Regions from separate parts of the Bacillus sp. FJAT-27231 genome, predicted to be linked through region 2. Evidence: riboswitches for the same ligand, from Rfam matches in the RefSeq annotation. Region 2 holds a riboswitch; each other region holds the start of a gene.
The links. A riboswitch is a leader RNA that binds a small molecule or an ion and turns the genes downstream of it on or off. The one in region 2 is predicted to bind cyclic di-GMP.
Positions count from the first base shown of each region.

Region 1: linked by a shared signal. The riboswitch ahead of AC623_RS21640 (diguanylate cyclase domain-containing protein) and the one ahead of AC623_RS10185 (bifunctional diguanylate cyclase/phosphodiesterase) in region 2 are both predicted to bind cyclic di-GMP.
Region 3: linked by a shared signal. The riboswitch ahead of AC623_RS11760 (hypothetical protein) and the one ahead of AC623_RS10185 (bifunctional diguanylate cyclase/phosphodiesterase) in region 2 are both predicted to bind cyclic di-GMP.
Region 4: linked by a shared signal. The riboswitch ahead of AC623_RS09480 (HD domain-containing phosphohydrolase) and the one ahead of AC623_RS10185 (bifunctional diguanylate cyclase/phosphodiesterase) in region 2 are both predicted to bind cyclic di-GMP.

Region 1 covers NZ_LFZU01000001.1:4,029,703-4,034,163, reverse strand. The annotation lists gene ypfJ (KPN_02809 family neutral zinc metallopeptidase) at 1-676, shown strand, start outside; gene AC623_RS21645 (hypothetical protein) at 729-899, opposite strand; gene AC623_RS19275 (YebC/PmpR family DNA-binding transcriptional regulator) at 1,219-1,938, shown strand; cyclic di-GMP riboswitch class II at 2,148-2,230, shown strand; gene AC623_RS21640 (diguanylate cyclase domain-containing protein) at 2,273-4,297, shown strand.
Region 2 covers NZ_LFZU01000001.1:2,178,292-2,182,752, forward strand. The annotation lists gene AC623_RS10185 (bifunctional diguanylate cyclase/phosphodiesterase) at 42-2,168, opposite strand; cyclic di-GMP riboswitch class II at 2,225-2,308, opposite strand; gene AC623_RS10190 (SpoIIE family protein phosphatase) at 2,428-3,570, opposite strand; gene AC623_RS10195 (STAS domain-containing protein) at 3,596-3,955, opposite strand; gene AC623_RS10200 (ATP-binding protein) at 3,968-4,366, opposite strand; gene AC623_RS22305 (methyl-accepting chemotaxis protein) at 4,392-4,461, opposite strand, start outside.
Region 3 covers NZ_LFZU01000001.1:2,473,517-2,477,977, forward strand. The annotation lists gene bioW (6-carboxyhexanoate--CoA ligase) at 1-537, opposite strand, end outside; gene AC623_RS21770 (hypothetical protein) at 729-875, shown strand; gene AC623_RS21500 (hypothetical protein) at 1,032-1,193, shown strand; gene AC623_RS11760 (hypothetical protein) at 2,299-2,601, opposite strand; cyclic di-GMP riboswitch class I at 2,659-2,750, opposite strand; gene AC623_RS11765 (hypothetical protein) at 3,169-3,381, opposite strand; cyclic di-GMP riboswitch class I at 3,437-3,522, opposite strand; gene AC623_RS11770 (AraC family transcriptional regulator) at 3,778-4,461, shown strand, end outside.
Region 4 covers NZ_LFZU01000001.1:2,027,330-2,031,790, forward strand. The annotation lists partial or broken gene AC623_RS22295 (methyl-accepting chemotaxis protein) at 1-237, opposite strand, end outside; partial or broken gene AC623_RS22300 (PAS domain S-box protein) at 439-813, opposite strand; gene AC623_RS09480 (HD domain-containing phosphohydrolase) at 850-2,790, opposite strand; cyclic di-GMP riboswitch class II at 2,810-2,894, opposite strand; gene AC623_RS09485 (DUF421 domain-containing protein) at 3,118-3,837, shown strand; cyclic di-AMP (ydaO/yuaA leader) riboswitch at 3,963-4,103, shown strand; gene AC623_RS09490 (TrkH family potassium uptake protein) at 4,228-4,461, shown strand, end outside.

The sequences.
Region 1 (4,461 bases), 1.9 Mb from region 2:
TGATAATAATACTCCTTACGAAGAAACAGCAGCGGAAAAAGAGCGTTCAGAGTTTGTATCTGTCGTGCTAGCGGATACAGAGGATGTATGGTCAGATATTTTTAGGCAGGAAGGCTTAGTGTATAAAGAGCCGACGCTTGTCTTGTACACAAATAGTGTGCAGTCTGCCTGCGGAACATCTAGCGCGTCAGTGGGACCATTTTATTGTCCAGGTGACCAAAAGCTATACATTGACTTAAGTTTTTACGATGAGCTGCAGCAAAGATTTCACGCACCTGGGGATTTTGCGATGGCCTATGTCATTGCTCATGAGGTTGGTCATCACGTCCAGACGCTTCTTGGCACAAGCGACAAGATTATGCCGCTTCGCCAGCAGATGAGTGAGGAAGAGTTTAATAAATATCTCGTTCGTTTCGAACTGCAAGCCGACTATCTGGCTGGTGTTTGGGCTCATCATGCGCAAGGAATGGGCTTGCTGGAAGAAGGGGATCTTGAAGAAGCTTTAAATGCGGCCAGCGCTGTTGGGGATGATACTCTGCAAAAACAAGCGAGAGGCTATGTCGTTCCTGAAAGCTTTACACATGGAACCTCTGAACAAAGAAAACGCTGGTTTTATAAAGGCTTTCGTTCTGGCAGTTTAAAGGGTGGAGACACCTTTAATGCTCGTGATTTATAAAGAGATTGGACAGGGCTTATGAGATTAAGGAGAACTTCTCATAAGGCCTGTTTTATGATGCGATGAGCTGCTCTTTAATAAACGAAACTGGATCTCTAATATGGCTGAAGGTGTAATCTGCTTCTTCTAAGCCGATTCTAATCGCCACACCGGCTTCTCGCAGCATTGGTAATTCAGGATCAGAAAGCGTATGTTCTAAATCGAAGGCAAGCAGCTTATACATAGGAAGAACCCTCCTTTTTCGTATGCAACAGAATGTGGGAACGATTCCACAGTCGATAGTTTAGCATGATAAAAAGTTACTGTCATGGATTTGGATGGCTTTATTTTTGAAAAAAATGGAGAAACACCTTGCTCTTCTTTGTTTCAAAGCGGCTTTAATTGCGGTATAATATAATCTGCACATGATTTGACAACGTATTTGATTCGTTATATAAAGTCGTCACAAGCTCCGTATAGTTATTTTGAAAAAGTGTTGAAAAGCCAGTTTATTTTGCATTCATCATTTAATTCAGATTCAAATTGGAAAGAGAGTGTTTACGATGGGACGTAAATGGAACAACATTAAAGAAAAGAAAGCAGCAAAAGACGCTAACACAAGCCGTATATATGCTAAATTCGGACGTGAAATTTATGTAGCAGCGAGACGGGGAGAACCTGATCCTGAATCCAACCAAGCATTAAAGTTTGTGCTTGAGCGGGCAAAAACATACAACGTGCCTAGACATATTATTGATCGTGCCATTGAAAAAGCAAAGGGCGGATCAGATGAGACATATGATGAGCTTCGCTATGAAGGCTTTGGACCGAGCGGATCGATGGTTATTGTTGACGCTTTAACAAATAACGTAAACCGTACAGCATCAGAAGTGCGGGCAGCTTTTGGCAAGAATGGCGGCAATATGGGAGTAAGCGGATCCGTTGCCTATATGTTTGACGCTACGGCTGTTATCGGGGTAGAAGGCAAAACAGCTGATGAAGTACTAGAAATTTTAATGGAAGCAGATGTGGATGCACGCGACATTCTTGAAGAAGGCGACGCTGTCATCATCTACGCTGAACCTGATCAATTCCATGCCGTACAAGAAGCATTAAAGAGCGCTGGGATTACAGAATTTACAGTAGCTGAGCTGACCATGCTCGCACAAAATGAAGTGACGCTTCCAGAAGATGCAAAAGCTCAATTTGAAAAAATGATTGATGCTTTAGAAGACTTGGAAGACGTTCAACAAGTGTATCACAATGTAGATTTAGGTGAATAATGTAAAAAAGCAGACCTTTGTTTCCAGCAAAGATCTGCTTTTTTATTGCTTCTGAGGATAGATAGACTAATTAATGTTCTTTAATGGGTATTTAGTAATAGGTTAGTATAGCTAAAACTGTTGAAATTTATCATTTTATGATATATTATGAAATTGAAATTGATGTATAAACTGGAAATCTACTGAATCATATAAAAAGTAATTATCAAAGAGAAGATGGGGCTATGAACTATACTTCTAACTTGGGCATCTGAAGTATAGGGAGCGAGTGATGCAACCGACCAACACTTGTTGGTCTTTTTTGTTTTTTAACATGGTGAAGAAAGGGGATCTGATGTTTCTTAACCGTATAGTTCACTTATTTCAAATATCAAGCTTAAAGGGCAGGCTGCGATTTTGGTTCATCTGCTTTACGGTAGTGTTCGTTTTATTGGCCTCCATCCCTCTCGTCATAATAGAGAGAAGCCAAAAGCGAGAGGAAGCTAACGTTGCAATTGAGAAAACAATGAACTTGCAGCAATTAGTAATAGACAATTGGTTTGAGGATAGGTTAGCAGATATTAAATCTATCTCTGAACTCCCGACTGTAAAAGCAGGGGATATAGCAAAGATGGAGGGTGCATTAAAAGCAGTTGATAAAAATCACCCGGAGTTTAGCGGTATTGTATATGTGAATAAGAATGGAATAACAGAAGTTGATACGACAGGACTTATAGGATTGGATCTATCAGACCGGCCTTATTTTAAAGAGGCGAAAAAAGGCAAGATTTTCATTACAGATGTATTGATTGGCAGGCAGTCCAATAAGCCGATTATTATTTTTTCTGTTCCTGTATATAATGAGGCGGGGCATTTTCAGGGGCTAGTATTCGGACCAGTTCCAATCAAAACCATTAACAATATCATGAGGCAATATCAGGATAGTTCAAGGGAAACCTATTTGGTTGAAAGAAATGGTATGTTAATCAGCGAATCACGCCAAGGCAAAATAGGGAAAAATATTAAATCCGAAATATATAAACAAGCATTAGCGGGAAGTAACATTAAGAGTCAATTTTACACAGCCCCTAATGGTGAGACTGTACTAGGAGATTATAGATGGGTTCATGATAATCAGTGGCTTATTATTGGTGAAATAACAGAAAGTAAAATTTATGAGTCCTTTTACCACATGGTTATGATATTTTCTTTCGTTATTTTACTTGTGATTATAATAGGGTACATCTTAATGATTTGGGTATCTAACCAAGTAGAAGCCCCTATCCGGAAAGTATTAATAGGAACAAGAAAAATTGGCCAAGGAAATTATGAATATCGTTTAGATAAAACTTCTTATAAAGAGGATGCAAGAGAGCTTCAGGAACTCTGTGATAATTTCAATAGCATGGGTGAGTTGATTGAAAGTCATATAGACTCCATTGCAAAAAGTGAAGAGCGATTCCGGATGATTGCGGACTATTCAAGTGATGTGATTACGATACATGATTCATCCGGAAAGTATTTGTACGTATCACCAGCAGGAAAGGAAATATTGCAATATGAAGATGAAGAAGTGATAGGTCACGACAGTTACCTCTTTATTCATCCGGATGATATAGAAATGATAAAAGAAAACCATCAAATTTTATTCGATACTGGATATGTTGTCTCGACTTATCGAATTCGTAGAAAAGATGGGGAGTACATTTGGTTTGAGTCTTCTATTAAGAGTTTACAAGGGAAAGATCCAGAGGAACCTCAACTAATCGTAATATCCCGCAATATAACTGAAAGAAAATTGGCAGAGCAAAGACTCGAAGAAGCCAATAAAATTTTACATGATTTATCTGCCAAAGACGGATTAACAGGGGTGTGGAATCGCCGGACGTTTGATGAGAAATTAGAAATAGAGTGGAGCCGTGCGTTAAGAAATTCTACATCTTTTTCTCTGATCATGCTTGATATAGATTCTTTCAAAGCTTATAACGATACGTATGGCCATCAAGCAGGAGATGATTGCTTAAGAAAAGCAGCTGCGAAAATTAGTGACGTTGTGATAGAGTTTGGAGGCATGATCTTTAGGTATGGGGGAGAAGAGTTTAGTGTCGTCTTGCCAGAGACGGATCACGATGGCGTCCAGCGAGCAGCGGAAACGATTAGACATGCGGTAGAAGATTTGAAAATCCCGCATTCAGGTTCACAAATCAGCCAGTATGTCACGATCAGTTTAGGGACCGTAACCGTTATTCCAACAAAAGATGAACATACAAACCAGTTCATAGAGTTTGCAGATAAAGCTTTATATAAGGCTAAACAAGACGGCAGGAATCGCGTCAAGTCTTACAATGATCTTTCTAATTTACAAATCTGTGGAGAATAATCAAACGGCTCTAAAAAAGGAGCCGTTTTTTCATGGAATTGTTAAATCAGCAAAGTAAATGGTGCTCGGTTAGATGAAACGAATTGTAAACTTAAAGCCGCTTAACGTTTAAAAAATTGTAAAGAGTACGGATAAAACTATCTTGAATTTTAAAAATAGTTAGA
Region 2 (4,461 bases):
AGTGTATTCATTTCCCCTGAATTTATTTAAAATTTATTAATCTAATCGTTACTCTCCTGCTTTTTTTGGGCTTCCATTAAATATGTTTCAAAATCTTGGCCAGACAGCGGCTTACTAAACAAAAATCCTTGCCCCTGATTACAGCCGTCCTCATGCAGTATAGCTAATTGCTCTTTGCTTTCCACTCCCTCAGCAATAACATTCATGCCAAGTGTCCGTGCTAGGGTCAGGACAGCTTGCACAATTGCCTGACTTTCTTCATTATGGTGAATATCGCGAATGAAAGAAGCATCAATTTTTAACGTATCGACAGGTAAGTACTTAATATAGCTAAATGAACTATACCCGGTGCCAAAATCATCAATCGAAATATGAATCCCTAAATCTCTAAGCTGCTGTAAAGTATCTGCCGCATGATCGAAATCCGCAAATACACTTTCTGTCACCTCAAGCTCCAGCAGCTCTGGGTCCAGCTCTATTTCTGTTAAAATCTCTTGAATTTTTCCCACGATGTTTGGATGGGCCAGTTGGCGGACAGACATATTAATAGATATTCTCAACGGTTTATAGCCTTTAAGCTGCCATTCTTTATTTTGTTTGCACCCATGGCGGAGCACCCATTCCCCAAGAGGAAGGATCAAGCCAGTTTCCTCAGCCAGCGGAATAAATTTATTGGGAGGAATGCGCCCAAGCTCTGGATGATGCCAGCGGACAAGTGCTTCCATTCCAATGACCTCGTTATTGGTAATGTCCATTTTAGGCTGGTAATCAATATGAAATTGCTCGAGTTCAATAGCTTTTCTCATCTCATTTTCTAGTAAAATCCGCTCTAATGATTTTTCTTCCATTTCAGTTTTAAACAGAGCGTATCCGTTGCGTCCTCGTTCTTTTACAAAATAAAGGGCGGAGTCCGCCTTATTTAACAGCTCATCCGGCTGCTCTCCATGCTCCGGAAAACGAGCGATGCCTATACTGCAGGAAAGGGTATATTGCTGCTCTGCGACCTTTAACGGCTTTTGAAAGTTGGATTGAATTCTTTTGGCTAACCGCTCAAGTTCTTCCGTGTTCTGAACATCTCTCAGCAAAATCGTGAATTCATCGCCGCCTAAGCGGGCGATTAAATCGGTTGTACGAACGGACTTTTTAATAAGACGGGCCGCTTCTGTCAAAATGAAATCACCCGTTTCATGGCCCCATGAATCGTTGACAAATTTAAAACGATCTAAATCAAGAAACATCACAGCAAACTGGGATGAGGTTTTTTTTGCCCGTTCTATTTCTTTTCGCAGCTGCTGCATGAAGAGCCGGCGATTCGGAAGATCTGTCAACGTATCATGATAAGCTAAATGATAAACCATTTGCTCTGATTCTTTTCGTTCCGTTACATCCCTCATCGCTAATACGAAGCTTTCAATTTCTCCGTTTTTAAAGATAGGGCTAATTTTTGTTTCCATGTACTTATACTCGTTGCGAATTGTTCGTATACGAAATTCAAGCTGAACAGAAATTTTCTTTTTCGCAGCAAGCTTATCTAGCTTCGCTGAAAGCTGCTTACGATCTCTTTCGTGTACATATTGAAACAACTGTCCCGATGCTAATACATCTAGATCGTAACCAACCAAGCAAGAATGGGAAGGGGAAACGTATCGATAGTTCCCTTGTTTATCAATCACCGCAACTAAATCAGATGAATGCTCTGTAATAAGACGATACTTTTCTTCGCTCTCTCTTAATTCTTCCTCTATTTGTTTGCGGCTGCTAACATCGTTTCGTATAGACACATACTGATAAGGCTTCCCATTCTCATTTAGAAAAGGCACGATCGTCGTATCGACCCAATAAAAAGAACCATCCTTTGCTCGATTCCTTACCTCTCCCCTCCAAATACGGCCGGTCCCAATTGTTGCCCACATCTCTTTAAAAAAGGAGCTAGGATGATAGCCGGAATTTAAAATTCGGTGATCCTGTCCCAGCAATTCTTCCTCGCTGTACTTTGAAATCTTAGAAAATTGCTCGTTTACGTACAAAATCTTTCCTTGCTGATCCGTTATGGCTACGATAGCAGACTGATCAAGCGCATATTTAACATCTGTCAGTTCTTTTAAAACCACCTCGAACTGTTCACTTTCCCTGTTATCAGGATTATTCAAAAGGGAATATTTAGGCATGGCAGATCTCTCTTTTCTATTCTATATTTATCTATAAGGCAAGCAAAAAACCGACTCTAAAAAAGAGTCGGTTGCACTACTCGCTCCAAGCCATTCAAGTGCCCACATACAAATGACTATTCATCGCTTCCACTTTAAAGGCAATATGTAAAATAAGTCCATGATCTTTATACGATTATCATAGAACTATATGCCCAATAAGTCAATAAGCAGAAGGCGGATAGGTTGTGACATTAGACCGACTATTGGTCAAATTAAGTTAATAGAGAATGGCCGTCACGATCGTTATGTCATCCTCAAAAGTGTTCGGATTTCGGGAGTATTTTTTTTCTTTGAGCAATTGACAAATAATCTGTTCTGATTCCAAGTGACAATGCTGTCTGACCATCTTTTTTAATTCCTCAATAGCTGCTCCTACCGTCTGTTCCCCATGCTCGATCAAGCCATCTGTATATAAAACTAGCACTGCTCTTCCTTCATAATCAAACTGTCCTTCCTTCACTTCGATCTGCTCTATCATTCCTAATGGAGGACAACTACTCTCTAATTCTGTCACATCGCCTGTATAGTCAATAAATAGTCCGGGTGGATGACCAGCTGACGCATACCTTATCTGTTTTGAGGCTGTGTCAATGTGAACATAAATCCCCGAAATAAAATACGTGCGTAACGTTGCTTGCTGGGATTTAAATAAACTATAAACATGGCTGTTCATTTTTTCTAACACATTAGCGGGTTTCACTGTTTCGTATAAAACAGATCGAAGAAGCGAACGGATAGAAACAGCTAACAAAGCAGAAGTAATGCCATGTCCCATGACATCCAGTACGAATAGGCTATATTCATGCTCATTCAGCTGGTACCAGACGTACAGGTCACCGCCAATCATTGTTGAAGGCAAATAAGCCCCTGTAATATTAATATCTTGATTTCTGATTGGCTGGCTTAACAGCTCTTTTTGCACTTTACGAGCTAACCTTAAATCTTCTTGGAGTTGTTGCTCGGCTTCTTTTTTGGCTGAAATATCCGTAAAGACAGAAGCATAAAAAAGCGGTTTCCCTTTCTCGTCCTTGATCACTGTTATTGTTGTCCACTGAACATAAAACTGGCCATCTTTTCGCTTGTTCCAAATTTCTCCTTTCCATTGACCATGTCGAGCGATTGAGTCCCATATATTTTTATAAAAAGCCTCACTATGTTTCCCAGACCGAATCACTCTCGGTGTTAAACCAATTACTTCTTTATCAAAACCGGTAATTTCAGTGAATGCTGGATTAATAAACAGGATCTTTCCTTCAACGTTTGTCACCATCACGCCTTCCATGATGCTTTGGAAAAGCCGATCAGCCAAAAATTCACTCGCTTCTGATAAAGAGGCCGTCAAGGGTTTCGTACGCTTCATTGCTGCTCCCTCCCCTTTCCCAGAGCTAGCAAATGGAGGGATTGTCATTTTGAGCTGCCTCAAAAAAGTTAATAGCTGCTTCTATATCAGGAAACAATTTAATAAACGCTGTGAACTTTACAATTACAAAAATTTCTTCAATGGACTGGCCAATCCCTGAAATCGCCATATCCTTTTGCTGCTTACGCATATTCATGACACTTTCAGCTATGATTCCAAGTCCAGCACTATTAATGTACTGTATTGGCTTTAGATCAAGAACAAAATAATCTGCCGATCCTGCCGTAAATTTCAGCATAGCGGCCCGGAACAGCTCAATATTCTTTAACGTAATGTCTTCTTCCCAATGCAACACTTGTATACGATTAAAGCTTTCTATTTTCACTCTTTCTCCCCCTTAATGACGACTTTTCTGCATATGAAAAATGACATAGCCTTCTTTTTCATCCAGCCAGACTTTATCCATAATATTTACTATTAATTGAAGCCCTCTTCCACAAGAAGACACATTCACCTCTTCTTTTTTTCCAATACAAAAGCGGCTTCCTTTTTGCTTTAAGGAAATTCTAATCGTGTGGTTATCGACGTTCCAGCTGAGATATACAGATTCGTGACTTGATCCTCTCCCATATTCGAGGGAGTTAACGGCTGCTTCTTCGAGAGCGAGTCGAAGCATGATTTGGACAGTTGGCGGAAAACCAAGTTTTTCCGCCAACTGATCGTTTCTTTTCATTGCTTCCCATACATCTTTCTCTGTTTTGATTGGCATTTCTATACAATTAAACTGGAGACTCATTCTCTTCTTCCTTTCAAGTCTCTCACTAAATTTTGAACTTAGCAGCTAGGTGATTAAGGCTCTCTGCCATGCTTGCCAAGTCCGCTGCCGTAGAA
Region 3 (4,461 bases), 300 kb from region 2:
CTTTGAAGCCAGGATAAGAGCCTCTTTTATTCGAGATTGATTAGGAAGCCCATAATGAGCGGCCCATTTTTCAAAATTATCATTTAACCAATCCATTCGAGAAACCCGTACACCCTTACTTCCTCTATCATCCACCCGTTCACCTGAATGGACATCCACTAACATAGCCCCTCTCATATTTGAATAATCCGCTAAGTAACGATAGGCCTTTTCAATCACTTTCCTCTGAATACCCGCCTTTGCTAACAGCTCCTGAGACAATTCCTGTCCCCTGTCTGCCGACTCTACTTCATGCGTTTTAATTGTAAGTGGAGGAATACACTCAATAGGTTCAGTAATCGCCTCAAACTGAATCTGCATAAAATCGGGATTCCCTCGCGAATGAATTAAAGCCTTATCCAATAAAGCGTTTACAGCTTGTTTTATATTATTGTAGGTGGAAAGCAGCTCTCCTCCAGAGATGTGCTTTCCGTCGCCTTCATGGGTTTCATTCCTAGCCGCTCTCATTCTCACGCTATAATATCTTTCCTGCTGCATACGTCTATCTCCTATCCTTGTCGTTTGTTCATGTAATCCCCCTGCTTCTACGAATTACACTTTTGTAAACTTTATTTTATAAAAGGTTAACAATTAACCATTAAAAATGTCAATGTAATTTATTTACCCTTTTACTTCTTGTGAATATTTTTCAGCCTGCAGCAAACACTATATGTTAAGGAGTGGTAAGGATGAAAAGACAGACAAAGGATAAAAAAATTGGTCAAAAAGCTGATTCAATGAATGCAATGGACCAAGGGCTAAATTTAATTATGCAAACCATTAATAACGCAACCGGAATTGATAAGGGCAATGATGGCAAGATCAATAAAAAGTAATTAAAACGCCTGTTTTTTGGCGTTTTCTATTCGGATGAAAGGGCATGGCTATTTCCCCTCCCTTATATAGGTCTGTTTACTCCCTCTAACTTGTCTTCACTCTAAATCGAATGGTAATATAGACTTAATTACCTAGGTAGTAAAGGAGGACTTCGGATGATTTCTGACTCTGAATTGGTTATATTCATGAAGGAGCTAGGTAAGTTAATAGATGAGTACTATGGCTGTCCAAAAGAGTCCATTAGGAAAGAAATTCATCAAGATATTTTGCTGTTATGCTCTGTCATTAGCAGCGAAAATGGTGAGCACCACCCATAATCGTTTTCTTAAACACCTTTTAATCCGTTACTGGTTCTTTAGAAGGTGTCACTTTCGTCGTTCCTTATTATTCAGGTAAAAAATAAAAAATTTTACTTATTACAAAATAGAACGAAAGCCTAATTTATAGCTCCCTCTTCCGACCCAATGCCATTCATTTTTCAGTTATTCACAGCACATAGTTCTCCACGCTAAGTTAGTTTCAGTTTTTATAAGGAATTGAGAAAACAGAAATCAATCATTTTTGCTCTATATAAATGATCCCAAACATGATTAGCAATACATACTTCGTTGAAAAGGCTATTCGGAATAAAGATTGCTTTTTAATTCTTTTCATTTTGCGTAAAGCTGCAGCCAAGCTCTTTTATGTAGGAAGAAGAAAATCGATAGACTGGGCTTCTTCCCCTATTCCGTAACACCGATTTTCATTAGCATGTAAAGATATAAATCCCGGCTGTATACCGCCGAAGTTTGTAAGAATAAATAAACCGAGAAGTTTATATACAATACTTCTCGGTTTATTTATTAATTAATCTTATTTTTATCTATGTTGGGAACCATTCCATCACCACATTGGCATGTAAGGCCGAACCGTATTTGAACATTTCTTCCTGTTGATGCATACGAGGATTGTGAACAGGCGGCTCTCCCTCTTTGCCAATGCCTAACCTAATACAACTAAGGCAGAAGGAACTGCTTGAGAATTCTGATCCGCCTAATGCCCCAGATCGCTACCTTTTTATATAACCTAATGATAATGTATTCTTTTCCTTAATAAGGATTATTGGAAAATAGGCAATACAGGTTAACTGAAAACCGATAGATATGACTATTTAAAGAAAGGCTCATTAAAACTAAGGCTGCTAATCGTTTAGAATTAGGTTTGTCAATATTTGAATTTTTCACACATTGAAATTTGATATTATTATAAGTTCTCTCTGTTTTCTCGGGAAGGTCCTCCCCTATCTGCCGGAAAACAGAAAGAGGCACCTCTTCTAAGAGTGATGCCTCTTTCTGTTTTGGTTTTATGCCAGACAGCTAGCTTTAATGACTTGTTTTTAGATTGATTGTTTATGTGTTTCGAGGTGTAGTGTTTATTGAATCATTAACTATTGGCTAGTTTTTTTAGCCTTTCTTCAGCAGCGTCTACATTTGCAGGTACTCCAGTCAAAATATTGAGCATCAAATTCTTTTTAGCCATTTTCTTTAACGTATAAAACACATGAGGTTTATATTTTTTTAATAGCGTCATAATTTCATTAGCTGGCAAAGGCACTTTCGATTGTATTTTTAATAAGGATCGTAAGTAAGCTACAAAATCATAAGCAGCTTCGGTATTATCTGGACACCTCTTTAATAACTCATAAAATTGTTGAATGCTTTTGCTTAGTTCTTTGTTCTCTTCCATCAAGTTTGGTCCCTACCTTCAATCGTGTAATTACCCAAATAAGGAAGCCTATTCCTACTTGGCAGCCCGGCTGTCATTGTTCAGAGCTTGTGAACCTTAGACCCGTGGCTTTGCGTCCTTACCTTTCGATAAGTTTGCCTTTATCATTAAAAATAATTTAGTATTATTATATACAAAATAATAATACTGTAAGAATTATATCAATAAAATCATTCAGGTCAATCATTTGTCTATCCGTGTATATTGCCTCTTTCTTCTGCTAAATAAATCCGCCCGCTGAAACAAGCACCTCTATCAACAGAAAGACATTTAGTTAGGCTGCTGCAAGCTTAAAAAGCCAGCACATCGTAACGTACTGGCTGCCATTGTATATACCCACGTCTTTCCTTCGGCTGCTTTATGAAATTTTTAATTCAGCTTTGTATTTTTTTCCTTTCTCAGTGCCGTTTTTATAAAAAGCTGGCAATTTATATTGATTATTTAATTCATTTCCAATAAGCCTTTTAGTTTTTGCTCGGCCGCTTCAAAATCGGTCGATAGCGCGGTTAAAAATCCGAGCATGTCATTCTACTTTGCCATTCCTCTTAAAGAAAAAAACACCGCTGGTTTATGTATTTTAAGGACTGTCATAACCTCTGTTGTTGGCAAAGGAAGTGGTGATTTTATCCTAAGGAATGATCGTAAAAAAACAACAAAATCAAACGCTGAATCAGGAGTATCTGGATAAGCCTCCATTAAAGTGTAAAATTTTTGAATATTTTCTTTTAATTCTTCTTGCATAACTAGCCCCCTACTTTTAAACGTATTGTCACCAAATAGGGTACTAATTTTCCTATTTGGCAGCCCGGCTATCATAATTTAACCAATCTTAGACCCGTGGCTTTGCGTCCTTACCTTTCGATAAGTTTGCCTTTATCATTAGGTTGACGTTCTATCATCGCAAACAAAATAATGATAATATCATAAGAATCTTATAGGAAAATGATATCAGGGTCAATACTCCCCGTAAGAAAATTATTTTCTAGGTTGTTTTAATCAGCGATCTCGCAAAAAATTATATTCACATAATTATTCCCAAAAGATGATGGCTCTATCATTCAAGCTGTCCCCTGAGAGCACAAAATAACAGGATGAAAACAAAGCAATGATTATAATTAGATTAAGGAGTTGAAGGCTATGGCATTAGTAGAATCCTTGCAAAAGGCAATTGATTATATGGAAGAACACTTAACAGACAAAATCACCATAGAAGAGATTGCCAAACAGGCGAATATTTCTCCTTTTCACTTTCAGCGTACGTTCATGATTTTGACTGATATGTCCGTTGGTGAATATTTGCGTCGCCGCCGCTTAACATTAGCAGCCCAAGAATTGTCTAATACTAGCATTAAAATAATCGACCTTGCCTTGAAGTATGGCTATGACACTCCGGAATCTTTCTCAAAAGCTTTTCGTAAGCAGCACGGTATAGCACCGAGTGAAGTTCGGAAAGAAGTCGGAAAGCTGCGATCTTATAACCGTCTTGCAATTCAAGTGAATTTGAAAGGAGCAGAACCAATGAACTATCGTATCGTCACACGAGATGCTTTCAAAGCAGTAGGAATGAAACGCCTATTTGCCAATAACACCGAGAACGTCGGAATTCCCGGCATACCGGAATTTTGGGAGGAGATGAATAGAAATGGAACTTCTGACCGCTTGCTGCAATTAAACAATGGAGACATTAAAGGGTTGTTAGGAATTTGTTCGAACTTTAATGAAAAAGAAAATACAACGGACTATTGGATTGCTGTGGAATGCAACGCGGAAGACCTATCGGCTGAATGGCCAGCTATTCATTTCCCAGCAGCTAAGTGGGTT
Region 4 (4,461 bases), 150 kb from region 2:
CTGGCTATGTTCAACATTCTCCTGTTCACGTGTTATGCCATTTGTAATTTTTGCGATTTCTCTTGTGATTCCTTCGATATTGTCCCGGACTTCGATAATAGAATTCTCCACACTAATGGAAAGCTTTCGAACTTCTTTAGCGACTACATCAAACCCTCGGCCATGCTCGCCAGCGCGAGCTGCCTCTATTGCGGCATTTAGCGCTAATAAATTGGTTTGGGCCGCAATCTCACGAATGGTTTTTACAATACTTTGGATGGCCTTCGTTTGTTGTTGAAGATCATCCAAAGTATGGGTGTTTTCTAAAGAGATTTCTGCAATTTTATTAATCGTCAGGAGCAGTTCTTGACTGCGGTTAATGCCGGTTTCGGAGCTTACGCTGAGCACTTCTGCCATCTCCTGTAATTCATCTGCCACTTGGGAGACGATGTTTTGTCTTTTCGTTATATCGGTTGCTACTTTTAAAATGCCGATAACGCTTCTTTCTTCTAGATCGCGTATAGGCATATACGTTGCTTCTAGCCAGACACGATTCCCCTTTGCATCTATTCGTTCAATTTTATCTTGAAAGCTTTTGCCGAAAGTTAAATCCCGCCAAAATCGCTCATAACCCGGACTAGTGGAAAAATGAGAGAAACATAGCTCCTTGTGATGCATACCGAGCATTTTTTCTCTGGTGTAACCCATTGTTTCAGAGAACTTATCGTTTACATAGGATACACGACGATTAAGATCAAACTGGATCATAGCCAAATTATTTTCCATTGCTTTAAGAACAAGTGTATTATTTATTTCTTCTTGCTGTTTTACCATTCCGATTCTCCTCTAAAATGAAATTGTAGGTCACCTTCATAGTCTAGCCAATTGTGTGCGGCATTCGAGAAAATCTTCCCACATCTTAAGAAACAAATCCAAGAGATATGGATCAAATTGTCTTCCTCTTCCTTCTTCTAAAATCTTTTTGACTTTTTCAGCGGAGAGAGCATCCTTATAGACACGTTTGGATAATAAAGCATCGAATACATCTACAATAGCTACAATTCGTCCTTCCAATGGGATGGCTTCACCTGCAATCCCATTTGGATATCCTTTTCCATTCCACCACTCATGGTGTGTATAAGCAATTGTCGCGGCCATTTGAATAACAGGCAGTTCCAAGTTCGATAAAATGCGATGGCCGATAAGAGAATGTGTTTTCATCGATTCCCATTCTTCATTCGTCAGTTTAGCTGGCTTATTCAGAATGGAATCTGGAATCCCTACTTTTCCTATATCGTGAAAGCGGGCAGCAAGTGAAATATTCTCAACGAATTGCTCATCTTTTCCAATAAGCTTTGCCAGCATTCCTGATAAAACACCAATTCGATAGACGTGCGTGCCGGTATCATCATCGCGAAACTCTGCTAATTTCAATAATCTGTCCAGTGTGTCGAATAATATTTTTGATTCCTTTGTCGTATCTTGCATCACGAGAAGAGAGCGTGACAGATCAAAAATATTGTTAACAGAAAATGGCCTTACTTTGTAATAGTGGGGCACCTTTTCTTCCATTTCTAATGTTAACGTAGCATGATCTCTTTTATTTAAAAGCGGGCATTCTGTACAAGGGACCGCTCGGTTAAAAATCAGTTCATAGCACCGGCTTCCAAAGTTTTGAGGAAATATAGTATTTGATTTTTTCGTATCTAACAATTTCTGCATTTTATTATTGACCCAAGTAATTTGGCCAAAATCGGTCGAACTAATTTCATAGGCGTAAACATCAAGAAATTGAAAATTTTGTAGAAACTGATAAGGCTGGACCGTTTCTTGTATTAAAGATTTAATGAATTTATAAAGACGATCAAAGGCTGTTATATAATTAAAAAGTTTCGGATCAAGAGAATGGTTTTCATTTGAGAGGAAAACTTTTTTCAACGCTTCCTCTAAACAGTCTCCAATCATCTGAAAATGCTGGTGAGAGATTTTATTATTGATAATTAAGCGGCTCCAATCTTGAATAAGACGATAGAAAATTTCTGGCTTGCGGTACACTCGCTCTTGGAAAAACTGAACAACTAGGCTGCTAATATAGATAAAATAATCTTTACTGTACATAAGAGTGCGTAGAGATTCATGATTTCTAATTCTTTCTGCCAAGAGATCCTGGAACAGTTCACTAAGATTTGATGCTTGAAACGAAATAAGACCGCTAAATTCATCTAAACAGATAAGATCCTCATCTGTAAGACCATTCTCATACTGAATTTTTTTGAGTTCATATCTTAAAGGGTGTACGGCTCGATCCAGTTCAAATTCATTATAGGCTTCCATCGTCAGCTGCATATCAAAAGAGAAAAGGGCCTGCAAAGCATTAATAAAAGGCACGAGCTTTTCATGCAATATAGACTGGCCGATTTCTGTAATGACATTTATATATTTAGCATAAGTCGCAAGATACCATTGAAGGTTTAGTCCTATTTTAGAATGAACTTTTCCTATAGTCAGACGACCCTTAATATAAGTGTCGTCGATCATTCCAGTTAAACACTGTTCTAGATAGCGGCATTGTGCCCGCTTTAATCTTTCGAGAGTAGAGTGTTCATCAATAATTTCCCCTAAACTTTCAATCATATAAATTTCTTCATATAATCTGTCAACAATTTCAGGTATAAAGGGGGCTAAAACGTCTTGTTGTTCGTTGATACGTTGAAGTTTTTCTGAGGTAATGCCAATAAACTGTATCTGTTCTAATCTCTTAGGATCTGAGACTTTTATTCTGTTTAATTTGGCACTTTTAGACATAGCCATAAAACGTCCTCCTAGAGTTAAATTTTATGGTCGGTTGCGCTACCGGCTCCCAATCACCCAAAGCGCCCAAATGCAGATGATCTTTCTTTGCCTCCATAGATCTTTAAGATGGTGTATAGATAAATAATATACCAATTTATGAAAAAAATGTAGAACTTTATTCTTATATTTTAAAGAAGTAACGCATTAATCCTTCATGCAGTAAAACGTGAGTAAGTAAAAAACATTCTGTCTGAAAGTGTCGTTAGTAAGCAGAATAGCGGTTATCATTGTTGGCTATACTCTATAAAATAATCTTTAAGTATCAAAAAGGAGAACAGAGGCGATATGGCAGACTATTTGGAAGTTACTTTACGAACCGTTCTTGCTTTTGGAATGTTATTTGTTGCCGCAAGATTTTTAGGAAAACAAACCATTTCCAAGATGACGTATTTTGATTTTATTGCGTCCATTACCATTGGCGCTATTATTGCTAACCTTTCCTTTAATGTAGCTTTGAAAACACACCACCTGGTGATTGCGTTTACTGAATTTGTTTTAATCGCTTTTTTAATTGCGTTTCTTTCATTAAAAAATAGAAAAGCTAGAAAGTTTTTCGCAGGAGATCCGACTGTTATTATTCAAAATGGGAAAATATTAGAGAAAAATATGGAGAAAATGCGTTATACTTTAGACTATTTAAACCAACAGTTGAGAGAGAAAGATGTTTTTAATATCGATGAGGTTCTATTCGCTATTATTGAAACAAATGGAACGCTCACTGTTTTGAAGAAACCAGAATTCCGTAATGTAATAAAGCAAGACTTAACAATAGCTGTTCAGCCAGAAAAGGCGCTTCCGATAGAGCTTGTAATGGACGGTGAAATTATACATGCTAACTTCGTGCAGAATAACTTAAAATCTAGCTGGCTGGGATCTCAATTGAAAAAACGCGGCTTACAACTAAGTGAAGTTGTATATGCGGTTCTAGCTGCTAATGGAAAGGTATATATCGATACATACAAGGATCATATTCACTCTCCTGTAGATGAAGAGCCGTCTGAATAAAAACAAAAGATATTCAATACATTAACAACTACGTTTTAAAGCTTTTAATTTCTTTTATTTTGTCTTTACAAATGGTTTTTCCGAGAGTATAGTAGCTATTATCAATTTAATATTTACATAAAATCGACCTTATATTGCTTAATCCTTATGGAGTGGGGGACCCATCTTTGTGCATAGCACTCGGGGTGAATCCTTCGTTAGAGGGTAGGGCTACTTTCAAAGTCCGAGTCCGACAGCTAACCCCATCAGCGTTTTGGAAGGAGGTTTGCTTTGTGTTGTTTGTAGGAACACTGAGTAAGGCCTTGGTGTTCTTTTTGTGTTTTTAAAAAGGCAGCGTTATAGCATTATTTCTTTTTAAAGAAAATTATGATGAGGAAATGAAGGGATCGTATGGTTAACAGCAAATCTGGTTATTTTATGGACCCACCAAAGATTTTAGCAGGCGGGTTTGCTCTCGTTATTTTCTTAGGTGCCTATCTTTTAACACTGCCGGCTGCTACTCAAAATGGAGAAGGATTATCTTTCTTAAACGCCCTTTTTACAGCTACTTCTGCGACTTGTGTGACGGGTTTAGTCGTAGTAGATACGGGCACAACGTTTACCACCTTTGGCCAGCTTGTGATT